DNA from 4 places in the Citrobacter sp. Igbk 17 genome. Region 3 is predicted to be linked to each of the others. Evidence: predicted binding sites of a transcription regulator. Region 3 holds the regulator's gene; each other region holds the start of a gene.
What was found. Region 3 encodes PurR, which represses purine synthesis genes. Its sites were predicted from a motif close to CANGCAAACGTTTGCNTG; they were not measured.
Positions count from the first base shown of each region.

Region 1 (3,211 bases), on a different contig from region 3:
CCCTGAATAATCCCGGACTCTTTGGAGTCAGTACCGACGTAATAGGCTTTGTCATAGCTGTCCAGCGCTTTACGGGAAGGCTCTTTGTTGAAGAATACAATCGGTACGTTCTGACCACGTGCTTTTTCAATTACCGTTCCTGCTGCTGCCGGGTCAACCAGGTTGATGGCCAGTGCTTTAACGCCTTTTGCCAACAACACATCAATCTGATCGTTCTGTTTGGACTGATCGTTTTGCGAGTCATTCATCAGCAACTGTACATCCGGCGCCGCTTTGGCATCTTTTTCAATAGCCTTACGTACCACAGACATAAAGTTATCGTCATATTTATAGATAGTCACACCAATGCGGGTATCAGCAGCGTGCGCAGCCGCGCCGAATAACATGCTTGCCATTACAGCAGACAGGGTCAACACCTTCTTATTCATGGTATCTCCGGTTTTATTATGCAGGGTAGTGCTTGAGATAAATGCTCGGCAGGCAGAACGTTACTGAAGTGTTACTGAACGCCGAAGCTCACTTTTAAAAATATTTCTTCCGTGTCTGGCAACGCTCCAAAAACAGGCTTTAATTTTTGTTTAAGACGCCTATACCTCGATGAAAGTGATTATTCACCGTTACATAGTAGTTACAGCGCAGCAAACAGTGTCATCATAGCTATCGCATTGTTAAGATACTGTGAATTTACTCACATATTGAAAGCGGTTACATAGCCCGACATTATCAGTTAGTGATCGGTGCCGCATTCTGCCGCAAAGCCACAGAATGGCGCCGCACCAGTGTCGGCATAAAGCAATGTGTTGCATCAGGATCCAGCGTTCCCGCCGCGCCTTGTAACGCAAGCTCAGTGGCCATTTTTGCCATAGAAGCAATAGGATAGCGCACCGTTGTCAGTTGTGGGTCGGTGTAACGCGCGATGGGGATATCGTCGAAGCCAATGATAGACAGATGTAATGGAATGGCGATGCCGTTGTCTTTTAGCGCCGTTAGCGCGCCAGCGGCCATATTGTCGTTGTAAGCGAAGACAGCCGTCAGTTGCAGGTTGCGTCCCAGCAGTTCCACCATTGCGGACTCTCCGCCCTGCATATCCGGTGAACCAGTACCTATCCAGCTGTCGGCAGGAGTAACACCCTGTTCTTTCAGGGCACTTAGCCACCCTTCTTTACGCATTGCATCGTCCTCAATGCGGTGACTTGATGCCAGGTAACCAATACGTTGATGCCCATTATTCAACAGCATACGGGTTGCCATTTTAGCGCCGCTAATATTATCCAGACAGACGCAACGATGCGCATAGCCCGGCACAATGCGGTTGATCAGCACCATACCGGGGATCTGATCCATAAACTCCGCCAGCTCGCGATCGCTCAACGCTTTCGAGTGAACAATCAGTGCGTTACAACGCTGACGAATCAGTACCTCAATGGCGTGACGTTCTTTTTCAGCTTCGTGGTAGCTGTTGCCTATCAGGACGTACTTCTGATGCTGCTGGGCAACCAGGTCCACGGCTTTGACCAGTGCACCAAAAAAAGCATCTGAAACATCCATCACCACGACACCAATCGTGTCGCTCACCTGCGTCGCCAGCGCTTGTGCATTGGCGTTTGGGCGATAGCCGAGCTGAGTCACTGCTTTCATTACCGCTTCACGCGTGTCAGGACTCACCAGCGCGCTGTTGTTGAGTACGCGGGAAACAGTCGCAACCGAAACGCCAGACTGCCGTGCCACATCACGTATGGTTACCATATTCACTGCCCTGTTTAAGATGCGGTTACCCGCAGACACCCCAGGCTGTGTATTTTGTCAGCACAACGAAACGGACTGCGTGAGTGATGTCACAGGAATGAAAGCGCTTACATCCATTTTGTTAATGAATGTGATCCAGATCGTTATCTGGATGTTCGCGGTAATGATGTCCCTGACGCACGCAGGGTTAATTGACGCCATAGCCATTCTACCGGGCCTTGCCGGTAAAAACGCAACCAAATGACGGAGAAAAGCAGGTTAACAGCCCAGACCGGAATGACAAATAACAGCAGCGCCAGTCGGTCATATTTCATAAATAAGCCGAATTGATAAAACAGCGTGGTACAAATTAAGGTTTGTAACAGATAGTTAGTCAGTGCCATGCGTCCAACGCAGGCTATCGCAACAACCCATTTTAAACGGCTAAGCTGTGGCCAGAAACCAAACAGCAACGCGGCATAGCCAATTGTCTGAAACGGCGCGCCCAGCTCACGCGGGGCCTGCAACAGAAAAGCGCACCAGCGATATGCCCAATCCAGATGCCACTGTGCAACGATAGCAGGCAGGTTAATCGCAATGCCAATAATGACCAATAGCGCGCCGGTACGTCGATAGTGCTGCAAGCTGTACTGCCCTTTCAGCCAACCGCTGCGCATCAATGCCGCGCCCAGCAACATCATCCCCGCCAACTGCCAGCCGTACTGTGCCCCCAGCGCCAGTAAGCTGTCTGACAGCATATCTACGCGATTGCTGACCGCTTCCATACCGCCGTTAATTTTCCAGTATTTCTCATACAGCAACGCAGAAGCATCCGGTGTCCAGGCCCGACTGGTCTCACTTCCGGAGATAAACCCCAGCAGTAACAGCACACCAACGCCCACCAGATAGAGCAACACGCCAGTGTTAAACAGACTTTTGACTGAAGGGGCATCACGAACCAACCGCCAGCAAATCAACCCGATGAGGCCATACGCCAGCAGGATATCGCCATCCCAGAACAGCAAACCGTGAATAAACCCCAGCAGAACCAGCAAAGTGAGTCGCGACTGGATCCAACGTTTGCCTCGCGGTAGCAGCATCTGCAAACCCGCGCCAAACAGCAGCGCAAACAGCGTGAGGAATTTCACCTGCGCAAAGAGATCAAGCACAGCCCAGGTCCAGGCATCTGACGGGGTAATGCTGCCGTACCAGGCAGGATTCAGATAGGCCGCCTTTGGCAGACCAAAGGCGCTAATATTGAGAAGCAGGATGCCGAGGATGGCGACGCCACGAATAAAATCCAGCGTGACATTACGCTCCATGGCCCCTGCCCTGATCAGTTGTGGTGACGCACGGCGCGCAGGAATTCCTGACGCGTATTCTGGCTGGACTTAAACAATCCGCCAAGCGAGGTCGTGGTGGTGGCGCTGGTCGCATCACGGATACCACGCGCTTTCACGCAGTAATGCACAGCATCAATTGACAC
Region 1 covers NZ_JANEWI010000012.1:82,887-86,097, reverse strand. The annotation lists gene mglB (galactose/glucose ABC transporter substrate-binding protein MglB) at 1-428, opposite strand, end outside; gene galS (HTH-type transcriptional regulator GalS) at 724-1,746, opposite strand; gene yeiB (DUF418 domain-containing protein YeiB) at 1,890-3,047, opposite strand; gene folE (GTP cyclohydrolase I FolE) at 3,062-3,211, opposite strand, start outside.
Region 1: the regulator PurR is predicted to act here: its motif matches at 1,811-1,828, upstream of galS (HTH-type transcriptional regulator GalS).

Region 2 (3,211 bases), on a different contig from region 3:
TAGTCAATGCCGGACTCGTGCAGCCACTGCTGCACAATATGCGAGCGCTGGCCACCGCGGGCACAGCACAAGTATCCCTCTGGATGCTGGCGACAGGCTTCCAGCCAGGCGTTCATTCGCTGCTGGCGGGTTTCACCCGAGACCAGTTGGTGGCCCAATGCGAGTGCCGCCTCTGGTCCCTGACGTTTATAGCAGGTCCCGACGGCGGCGCGCTCGTCATCGTTCATTAGGGGGAGGTTGATCGCACCCGGCATCGCACCCTGTTGAAATTCGACGGGGGCGCGTACATCGATTAAAGGCGTACCGGCGAGCAGAATCGCGCGATAGTCCGTTCCATCGTTCATGTTCAGTCCTGAAAATACAAAACAGCAATGGAGGGGATTTTACGCGCCTGAAGAGGGGCCGGGGAAGGATAAAATCAACTCCCCGGCATTAATGGCTTATTTCAGCTTTGATTGCGCCCAGATAATTCCGCTGGCATATTCCGGCGGCAGTAGGGGAATTAACGCTTCAAGCGTGGCATTTAGACGTGCAGTATCGCTGTCGCTCAGGTTCAGGTGGCCGACCTTACGCCCTTCGCGCACTTCTTTGTCGTACCAGTGCAGATGGACCAGCGGCAGTTTCAGCCAGTCATAGTTCAGGTCGCTGCCAATCAGGTTTACCATCACCGAAGGATTGTTCACTACCGGCGTCGGTAACGGCAGGTTGGTAATGGCGCGCAGGTGCAACTCGAACTGGCTGATGCTGGCACCGTTTTGTGTCCAGTGCCCGCTGTTGTGCACGCGAGGTGCCAGTTCGTTAATCAGCAGACCTTCCGGGGTAATGAAACATTCCATCGCCATCACGCCGACATAACCCAGCGACTGCATGATGGCGGAAAGCATCGCTTCGGCCTGTTCCTGCTGTCTGGCGTTAGACTGCGGGAAGACCACGCTGGTACGCAGAATGCCGTCCTGATGCAGGTTGTGGGTCAGCGGATAGAAAACCGTGCTGCCGTCGTGTGCGCGAGCGCCTACCAGTGACACTTCGCCCGAGAAGTTAATGCCCTGCTCGACGATACACTCGCCGTAGCAATCACCCGGCAATTGTTCCGTTTCATTCGCGCGTAAACGCCACTGACCGCGACCGTCATAGCCGCCAACGCGACGTTTAACAATCGCCAGCTCGCCCAGTTTGTCGAATACCGCAGGCCATTCGCTTTTCTCTGCCAGCAGTTGCCACGGCGCGGTTGCCAGGTTGAGTTTGTCAAAAAGCTGCTTTTGCGTCAGGCGGTCGGCAATAATCGGGAAGACATCACGATTCACGAACGCCGGATGGCGCGCCAGCTCGCGGGTTAACGCGGTTTCCGGCCAGCGCTCGATCTCAGCGGTAATGACGCTTTGCTGAAAGGGAACGGCGGTGGGTTCGGCATCCAGCCCGACTGGCCAGACCGCAATGCCCAGCGGCTCGCCGGCCTGACGCAGCATGCGCCCTAACTGGCCGTTACCGAGTACGCAGACCTGCTTCATGCCGCACCTCGCGGGTCTGGGTTCTCCAGTACCTCATCGGTTTGTGCTTTGCGCCAGTCGCTTAGACGCTGATGTAATGCTTTGTCGTGTGTTGCCAGAATTTGTGCTGCCAGCAGGGCCGCATTTGCCGCACCCGCTTTCCCGATCGCCAACGTACCCACAGGGATGCCGCGTGGCATCTGCACGATCGAATAGAGGCTATCTACACCGCTCAACGCTGCGCTTTGTACCGGAACGCCTAACACGGGGACCAGCGTTTTCGCTGCAATCATGCCCGGCAGATGCGCTGCACCGCCAGCACCCGCAATAATGACCTGATAACCGTTTTCTTCAGCACTTTCGGCGAAGCTGAACAGTTTGTCAGGGGTACGGTGGGCTGAGACGACTTCAACATGGTGTGGAACGTCCAGCATTTCGAAGATTTCGGCGGCGAACTGCATGGTAGCCCAGTCGCTTTTGGACCCCATCACGATGGCGACACGCGCCGGATTATTGCGGGAAGACATGCGTCTAAAAACTCCTGTGGGTGTGCTTCACACTGCTTTAGAGGCGAGAGAGAATAGCACGTTTTAAAAACAAGGAAAACGATTGCGTTGCTTTACACTTCACTCTTCAAGCTGCCTCTTTGTTGGCTGCATTTGCTCACCCCAGTCACTGACTTTTGTAAGCGCCAGGGGACTCACAGATTTGCCGCTTCGATGCAACTCGAATAGTTTTGTGTAAAGAGGAGTTGGGTATCTGCAGAATTAAAATGGAAAAGCGATCAGTTCAACGTCGTCAGGTGTGACTTTAATCATCGAACCTTCGGTATGCCAGGCACCTAACACCACGCGGAAAGCGGGTTGCGCATTGGCCGTGAGTTCGTGGACTGCCGGGCGATGGGTATGACCGTGAATTAACCACTGGACCTGATGTTTCTCCATTTCAGTAATGACGGCCTGTGGATTTACATCCATGATCTCCAGCGACTTGCTGCTATTGGCCGCTTTGCTGTTGGCACGCATCTTCGCGGCAATACGTTGGCGAATGAATAACGGCAGGGAGAGAAACAGTTTTTGTAGCCAGGGCTGATGAACCTTCGCGCGAAACGCCTGATAGCCAGCATCGTCGGTGCACAATGTGTCGCCATGCATGATCAGTACGTTGCGACCATACAGGTTGAGCACTTTTTCCTGAGGTAACAGGGTCATGCCGCTCTCACGGGCAAAACGCTTGCCGATCAGAAAATCACGATTGCCATGAATGAAAAAGCAGGGAACACCGGAATCCGCCAGCGCTTTTATCGCTGCGGCCATTTCACGATGTAGGGGATTGGGATCGTCATCGCCTATCCAGGCTTCAAACAGATCGCCAAGAATGTACAGCGCATCGGCCTTTCGTGCATCGCCGGCTAAAAAACGCAGAAAACCGGCGGTGATCGCCGGTTCTTCCGTGCAGAGATGGAGATCTGCAATAAACAGTGTCGTCACGATTACTCGCTGACGGTCACGTTTTCGATGATAACGTCTTCTTTTGGTACGTCCTGATGCATACCGCTGCGACCGGTGGAAACGCCTTTGATTTTATCAACGACATCCATACCTTCAACAACTTCAGCGAATACACAGTAACCCCAGCCCTGCATGCTTTCGCCGGAGAAGTTCAGGAAGTCGTTGTCAGCAACGTTGATGAAGAACTGAGCTGTCGCGGAGTGCGGAGCCTGA
Region 2 covers NZ_JANEWI010000001.1:42,984-46,194, reverse strand. The annotation lists gene mnmH (tRNA 2-selenouridine(34) synthase MnmH) at 1-344, opposite strand, end outside; gene purK (5-(carboxyamino)imidazole ribonucleotide synthase) at 441-1,508, opposite strand; gene purE (5-(carboxyamino)imidazole ribonucleotide mutase) at 1,505-2,014, opposite strand; gene lpxH (UDP-2,3-diacylglucosamine diphosphatase) at 2,255-2,977, opposite strand; gene ppiB (peptidylprolyl isomerase B) at 2,980-3,211, opposite strand, start outside.
Region 2: the regulator PurR is predicted to act here: its motif matches at 2,086-2,103, upstream of purE (5-(carboxyamino)imidazole ribonucleotide mutase).

Region 3 (3,211 bases):
CATACCGGTGACAAACGCCGGCGTAGCATGAGTAATGCTATGCAGCACGGGTGAGATGTAGGTATAAAGCGTAAACATCGCTCCGGCCCCCAGAACGGTCGTCAGTAAAGCTGACACCACTTGTGGACGCATTAATACAGCCAGTTCTTTGCGCACATCAGGGCGCTCACCTGCCCCGCCTTTCGGTAACGAGAAGAACAGACTGACCATCGCGATAATGCCTAGTCCCGCCGTCGCCATAAAGGACATACGCCAGCCGATGGTTTCCCCAAGCCAGGTTGCCGCGGGAACACCGCCAATATTCGCGATCGTTAGCCCCATAAACATAGTCGCAACGGCGCTGGCCTGTTTATGTTTGGGGACAACGCTTGCCGCCACAACCGAGCCGAGGCCAAAAAATGCCCCGTGGTTAAGACTGGTCAAAATGCGCGACAGCATCAGCGTCGTGTAATCCGGAGATATCGCCGAAAGCACATTACCCAATGTAAAAATGGCCATCAGGAAGATAAGCGCATTGCGACGCGCACGATGGGACAGCAGTAAGGTCATCAGCGGTGCGCCAACCATCACGCCTACCGCATACGCGCTGATTAACATCCCTGCGGCCGGAATGGAAACATCCACGCCTTTGGCAATGACGGGTAGCAATCCCATGGGAGAGAATTCGGTCGTTCCAATGCCAAACGCACCTATCGCCAGCGTCAGTAAAGGATAATTTATTTTCATCTATCGACTCCGTAACGTCGAGCCTTGGCACGACACATCATAAGAGTCAAAAGCATGACATTGATCGCAAAATTAATAAAGTTAACAAAACTGCAAAAGACTTTTGCTTATTTGCAAAAAATAGGAAGGGAAAGACAAGCAGAAAGGATGAGGGAGAGTGAACTCCCCCGGGGGAAATCAGTGCAGTGCTGCAGTCAGGCCACCCGCAACAATCAGGCCCAGAACAATTATGGTCGTCACTAACGAAAATTTCAGATCGGTGCTCATCAAGTTTTCTCCTTTTTATTCCCACACAAAAAGTGATATTGCGCATTTTTACACACTTGAAAGCAAAAATCTCTCACGATTTATATTGATAACTGCTTTTAACTCTTCCCCTTTTCGTTAAGATCAGACAAAATTCCACGCTTACTTGATTAGCGTACCGGCCATTGACCCCTTCCTGACGTTCCGTGTCGTTTTCCCGGCGTGCCGCAACCCTGACGTTGCGTTGAGGGTGTGTGAAGGCAAACGTTTACCTGGAGTATTCTCAGGAGCTTAGGATATGGTCTGGAGTGAGATGTAATGGCAACTATTAAAGATGTAGCGAAGCGAGCAAACGTTTCCACTACAACCGTATCACACGTAATTAACAAAACGCGCTTTGTCGCAGAAGAAACGCGCAACGCTGTCTGGGCAGCGATTAAAGAACTGCACTACTCCCCTAGCGCAGTTGCACGTAGCCTGAAGGTGAATCACACCAAATCGATCGGTTTGTTGGCAACCAGCAGTGAAGCTGCCTATTTCGCCGAAATTATCGAGGCTGTTGAGAAGAATTGTTTCCAGAAAGGCTACACACTGATTCTGGGCAACGCCTGGAACAGTCTTGAAAAACAGCAGGCCTACCTGTCTATGATGGCGCAAAAGCGCGTAGATGGCCTGTTGGTAATGTGTTCAGAGTACCCGGAATCACTGCTTTCCATGCTCGAAGAGTATCGCCATATTCCAATGGTGGTCATGGACTGGGGCGAGGCAAAAGCCGACTTTACCGATACCGTCATTGATAACGCTTTTGAAGGTGGTTACATGGCAGGCCGGTATCTGATTGAGCGCGGTCATCGTGAGATCGGCGTGATCCCAGGTCCCATGGAGCGTAATACCGGCGCAGGCCGCCTGGCTGGCTTCATGAAAGCGATGGAAGAGGCTCTGATTAAAGTTCCCGAAAACTGGATTGTCCAGGGTGATTTCGAACCTGAATCCGGCTACCGCGCTATGCAGCAAATCCTCTCCCAGTCGCATCGCCCAACCGCCGTATTCTGTGGTGGCGATATTATGGCGATGGGTGCGCTGTGTGCCGCAGACGAGATGGGACTGCGCGTACCGCAGGATATCTCAGTTATCGGTTACGACAACGTACGCAACGCCCGATACTTCACCCCTGCGCTGACAACCATCCATCAGCCAAAAGATTCACTGGGTGAAACGGCCTTCAACATGCTGTTAGACCGAATCGTGAATAAACGTGAAGAATCGCAGTCTATCGAGGTGCACCCACGCCTGGTAGAACGTCGTTCCGTTGCCGACGGTCCATTCCGCGATTATCGTCGTTAAGTCAGTTGTGCGGGAGCCTCATCCGGTTCCCGCAGCCACTCTTTATTCAGCGTCTCACTATCCCCCAGGTAGTCCAGTAACCAGCTCAGTGCAGGCGACGTATCGTTCTGCTGCCAGGTCAGGCAACAAGCGGCATCCGGGAACGGATTTTCCAGCTGTAACGCCACCCATTTTCCGCTATCGATCCACGGTTTTGCAAAATGCGTCGGTACCATCCCGACACAGAGTCCGGCTGACAAGCAGGTGGCCGAGGATTCCCAGTCAGGAACCACAACGCGTTTTTGGTTGTCCAGCAACCATGTAATACGTTTCGGCAGTGTGCGGGAGGTGTCTTCGCGTACCAGCGATGGCCAGTTGCGCAACGTATCGTCACTGATCGGTCCCGGCATCGCCGCCAACGGATGATGACTGGCTACCACGCAACTCCAGCTCAGCATTCCCATATCCCGGAACGTATAGCGTCCCCCTACCGGAATGGCCTGCGTTGCTCCGATAGCTAACTCCACGCGACCATCCGACAGCGCGTCCCAGACGCCATTAAACACCTCCTGAAAGACCAGAAGTTCCACATCATCGAAATGGCGGTAGAAATCCACAATCATCTGTCGGGTCCGTTCTGGACGCACAATATTATCTACCGCAATCGCCAGCTGTCCTCGCCAGCCATTGGCGATTTGTTGACATTGCTGACGGGTGATCTGCATTTTTTTGATAACAGACCGACCTTCTTTTAAAAACCACGCGCCAGCAGGCGTTAATTCCACGTCCCGATGACGGCGTTCAAAAAGAGGCACAGCCAGCCACTCTTCCAGTTGGCGCACCGTGTAGCTTACCGCCGAAGGTACGCGGTGCAACTCCTGAGCAGCGGAACTAAAGCTACCGTTACGCGCCACTG
Region 3 covers NZ_JANEWI010000008.1:53,121-56,331, reverse strand. The annotation lists gene NNO08_RS06940 (MFS transporter) at 1-726, opposite strand, end outside; gene cydH (cytochrome bd-I accessory subunit CydH) at 904-993, opposite strand; gene purR (HTH-type transcriptional repressor PurR) at 1,291-2,316, shown strand; gene punR (DNA-binding transcriptional activator PunR) at 2,313-3,211, opposite strand, start outside.

Region 4 (3,211 bases), on a different contig from region 3:
TTTTCAGGACAGAGGACTAAAATGACCCGACGCGCCGACCGCTTGTTTCAGATTGTACAAATCCTGCGTGGCAGGCGAGTGACAACGGCGGCGCTGCTGGCAGAGCGTCTTGAGGTTTCTGAACGGACGATTTATCGCGATATCCGCGATCTCTCTTTATCCGGCGTGCCCATTGAGGGTGAAGTGGGCAGTGGCTATCGCTTAATGGCCGGGTTTGATCTGCCGCCGTTGATGTTAACGCATCACGAATCAGAAGCGTTGATGGTAGCGATTCGGCTGTTGAAAACATGGGGCGGGGATTCACTCTCACAAGCGCTGGAATCCGCGCAGGAAAAAGTGCTGGCGATATTGCCGCCAGAGAGTCGGCGCAGGGCCGAACAAACGCGGATTTTCGCACCAGATTTTGGTAATCAGCCGCATTCACGTAGTGCGTTCGATCTTATTCATCGCGCGGTTTCGGCGCAGCAGATTCTGGCGCTGCATTATCGCGATGAGTCCGGGAATCTCTCCTGGCGAGACGTTCAGCCGTTGGGGTTATTTTTCGGGGGCGAGCACTGGCTGCTGGTTGCATGGTGTGAGAATCGTGACGATTATCGCTGTTTTCGCGTTGATCGTTGTCTGAAGATCACGCCACTCGACAGGCATTTTCGCGAATCGGCGGATCGTTCGCTAAGTGACTTTTTACGTAAGGTACGCTGTGAAGATCAGCCATAAAAAAGCCAGCGGTTAAGCTGGCTTGTCTTTGATAAATTTACTGGATTAGAAGTTGTAACCTACAACCAGGTAACCACCCCAACCGGTAGAACGAACGTTTTCATTCATCCAGTTCAGATCCGCGTTATCGTTCCACTGACCACCGTTGTGCCAGTAACGGGCAACGACAGAATAATGCCAGTGGTCATAGTTTAGCGCCAGAATGTGGCTGGAGGCGATAGAGTTGTTAGTACGCTGTTTAATGCCATTCTCAGCGTAGGCGCTCTTATCACCCAGATCGGAACCCCAGTCAAAGTTGGTAAAACCGATGTAGCTCAGGTTACCGCCCCACAGTTCGGTAATCGGTACAAAGTACTTCACTTTGAAACGGTAGCCGTCCCAATCATTTTCGTTCTCAGCACCGTAGTTCTGCCACTGGTACTTAGCGTACACGTTCATGGACAGGCTCATCGGCAAGCCGGTGTCGATGTCGGTACCCAGACCCATGTACCAGGTACTCTGGCGGCCATCTTTGTTACGACCCATGTCGTAGATGTAGTTGTTCGCGAAATACCACTCTTTGAACGGACCGAAGCTCAGGTCGGTACCGGTCAGTTTGTCGATGGAGAAACGGGGTTCGATTTCCATGAACAGCGGAGAGCCGTGGTTCCAGATACCTTTCGCATCGGTGTTACCACCGAAGAATACCGGTGCATCCATGTAACCATAGAAGTCGAACCAATCTTTCTTGGCAAACGCTTCGTATTCCAGGTAGGTATCGTTACGGAGCTGCGGTCCGAAGCGAGTGTGGTAGCTACCCACAACGTTAACGCTCTGATGCCACCAGTCGGAAAGATATTGCGGTTTGTCATTTTCTGCCGCGTTTGCAACAGTAAATGACGAGGAGAGCGCCAGCACTGCACCGGCTGCAAGTAATGTTTTTTTCATATGTATGCCACTGTTTGAAATCCCTTTCGGGAGTGAAAAAGGCGCAAATTGCGTTTCTAAATATTTCGTATTTCTTCGGAGCTTATTATAAAAATCATTGTTCACAAAAATATGTCTTGTTTCACAGTTCTATCATTTACGTAATCGATTGCGTTCACGTTTGCGTACTTTAGGCGGCGAATTGTACTGGCTCCGATGAATGTTGCCAAGTTTTACTGGAAATATCGCTTATGTCATAGGAGTAACAAAATAGGGCGGGTTGGTGTTGCGGAACGCACAAAAACGTTCCGCAAAAAGTTTATTGACTAACAGGCTGGATGTCGTGGATGCGAACAAAACCTAACTGGTCAGGAGACAGTCCGTTTAGCTGCAACGAAATATCCACGTCGCTGGGGGCAAGGATACTTGCCGGGGCGTTTATCAACTGATTCTGTACATTCACTTCCTGGTAGTTGTCTGTGGTGCCCTGAATCTGTCCGTACTCTACAGTACCGCTAAAGGCAGGGAGCGGGGTATTCGATTCCCCCTGAATACGCAGTGTCAGGCGCGTTCCTGCCGCATTTGGCGCAATATTCACCAGCGACATACGCAACGTGCCGATCTGACTATCCAGCCGGGCAGGTGTTTTGGAACCGGGTAGCAGGTAAGCTCCACTGGTCGATTTGGCATTCAACATATTTTGTTGCGTAATTTTTACCGTTTCCTGATTGAGCTGTGTCATCTCTTTATTCAACGTGCTAACGCTTTGATGCATCTGGCGTACTTCGCTTTGTTGTGCACAGGCGCTGAGGCTAAAGAGGCTTCCCACCAGGAGAATTCTTAGGTAACGTCTTGTCATTGTGATTACTTCCTTCATTGTCGCGATAGCATAATGGTAGTGTGCACAGAGCACGAAGGCATCGATCCTTTGTCTCAAAAGCGCTCCGCCTTTGTTGTCACGCCAGTTCAGGGTAAAATAGATTTCTGCGAACCACTAAGGTACAGGACGCCGTATGCATTGCCCATTCTGTTTCGCCGTAGACACTAAGGTAATTGACTCTCGTCTTGTGGGCGAGGGCTCTTCGGTACGCCGCCGCCGACAGTGTCTGGTCTGTAACGAACGTTTCACCACCTTTGAGGTGGCTGAACTTGTTATGCCGCGCGTTGTAAAAAGCAACGATGTGCGTGAACCCTTTAATGAAGAGAAGCTGCGTAGCGGCATGCTCAGAGCGCTTGAAAAACGTCCGGTCAGCGCTGATGACGTCGAAATGGCGTTAAACCATATAAAATCACAGCTGCGTGCGACAGGCGAGCGTGAAGTGCCGAGTAAGATGATTGGCAATCTGGTGATGGAGCAGTTGAAAAAGCTCGATAAAGTCGCTTACATCCGCTTTGCCTCGGTTTACCGGAGCTTCGAAGATATCAAAGAATTTGGCGAAGAGATTGCTCGCCTACAGGACTAAGCCATGCAGGATGAATTGTACATGGCGCGAGCGCTGAAGCTTGCTGCGCGCGGACGTTTTACTACTCACCCCAATCCCAACGTGGGCTGTGTGATTGTTAAAGATGGGGAAATCGTCGGTGAGGGGTA
Region 4 covers NZ_JANEWI010000001.1:145,064-148,274, reverse strand. The annotation lists gene NNO08_RS00685 (helix-turn-helix transcriptional regulator) at 22-714, shown strand; gene NNO08_RS00680 (nucleoside-specific channel-forming protein Tsx) at 760-1,641, opposite strand; gene NNO08_RS00675 (DUF3251 domain-containing protein) at 1,940-2,479, opposite strand; gene nrdR (transcriptional regulator NrdR) at 2,634-3,083, shown strand; gene ribD (bifunctional diaminohydroxyphosphoribosylaminopyrimidine deaminase/5-amino-6-(5-phosphoribosylamino)uracil reductase RibD) at 3,087-3,211, shown strand, end outside.
Region 4: the regulator PurR is predicted to act here: its motif matches at 1,779-1,796, upstream of NNO08_RS00680 (nucleoside-specific channel-forming protein Tsx).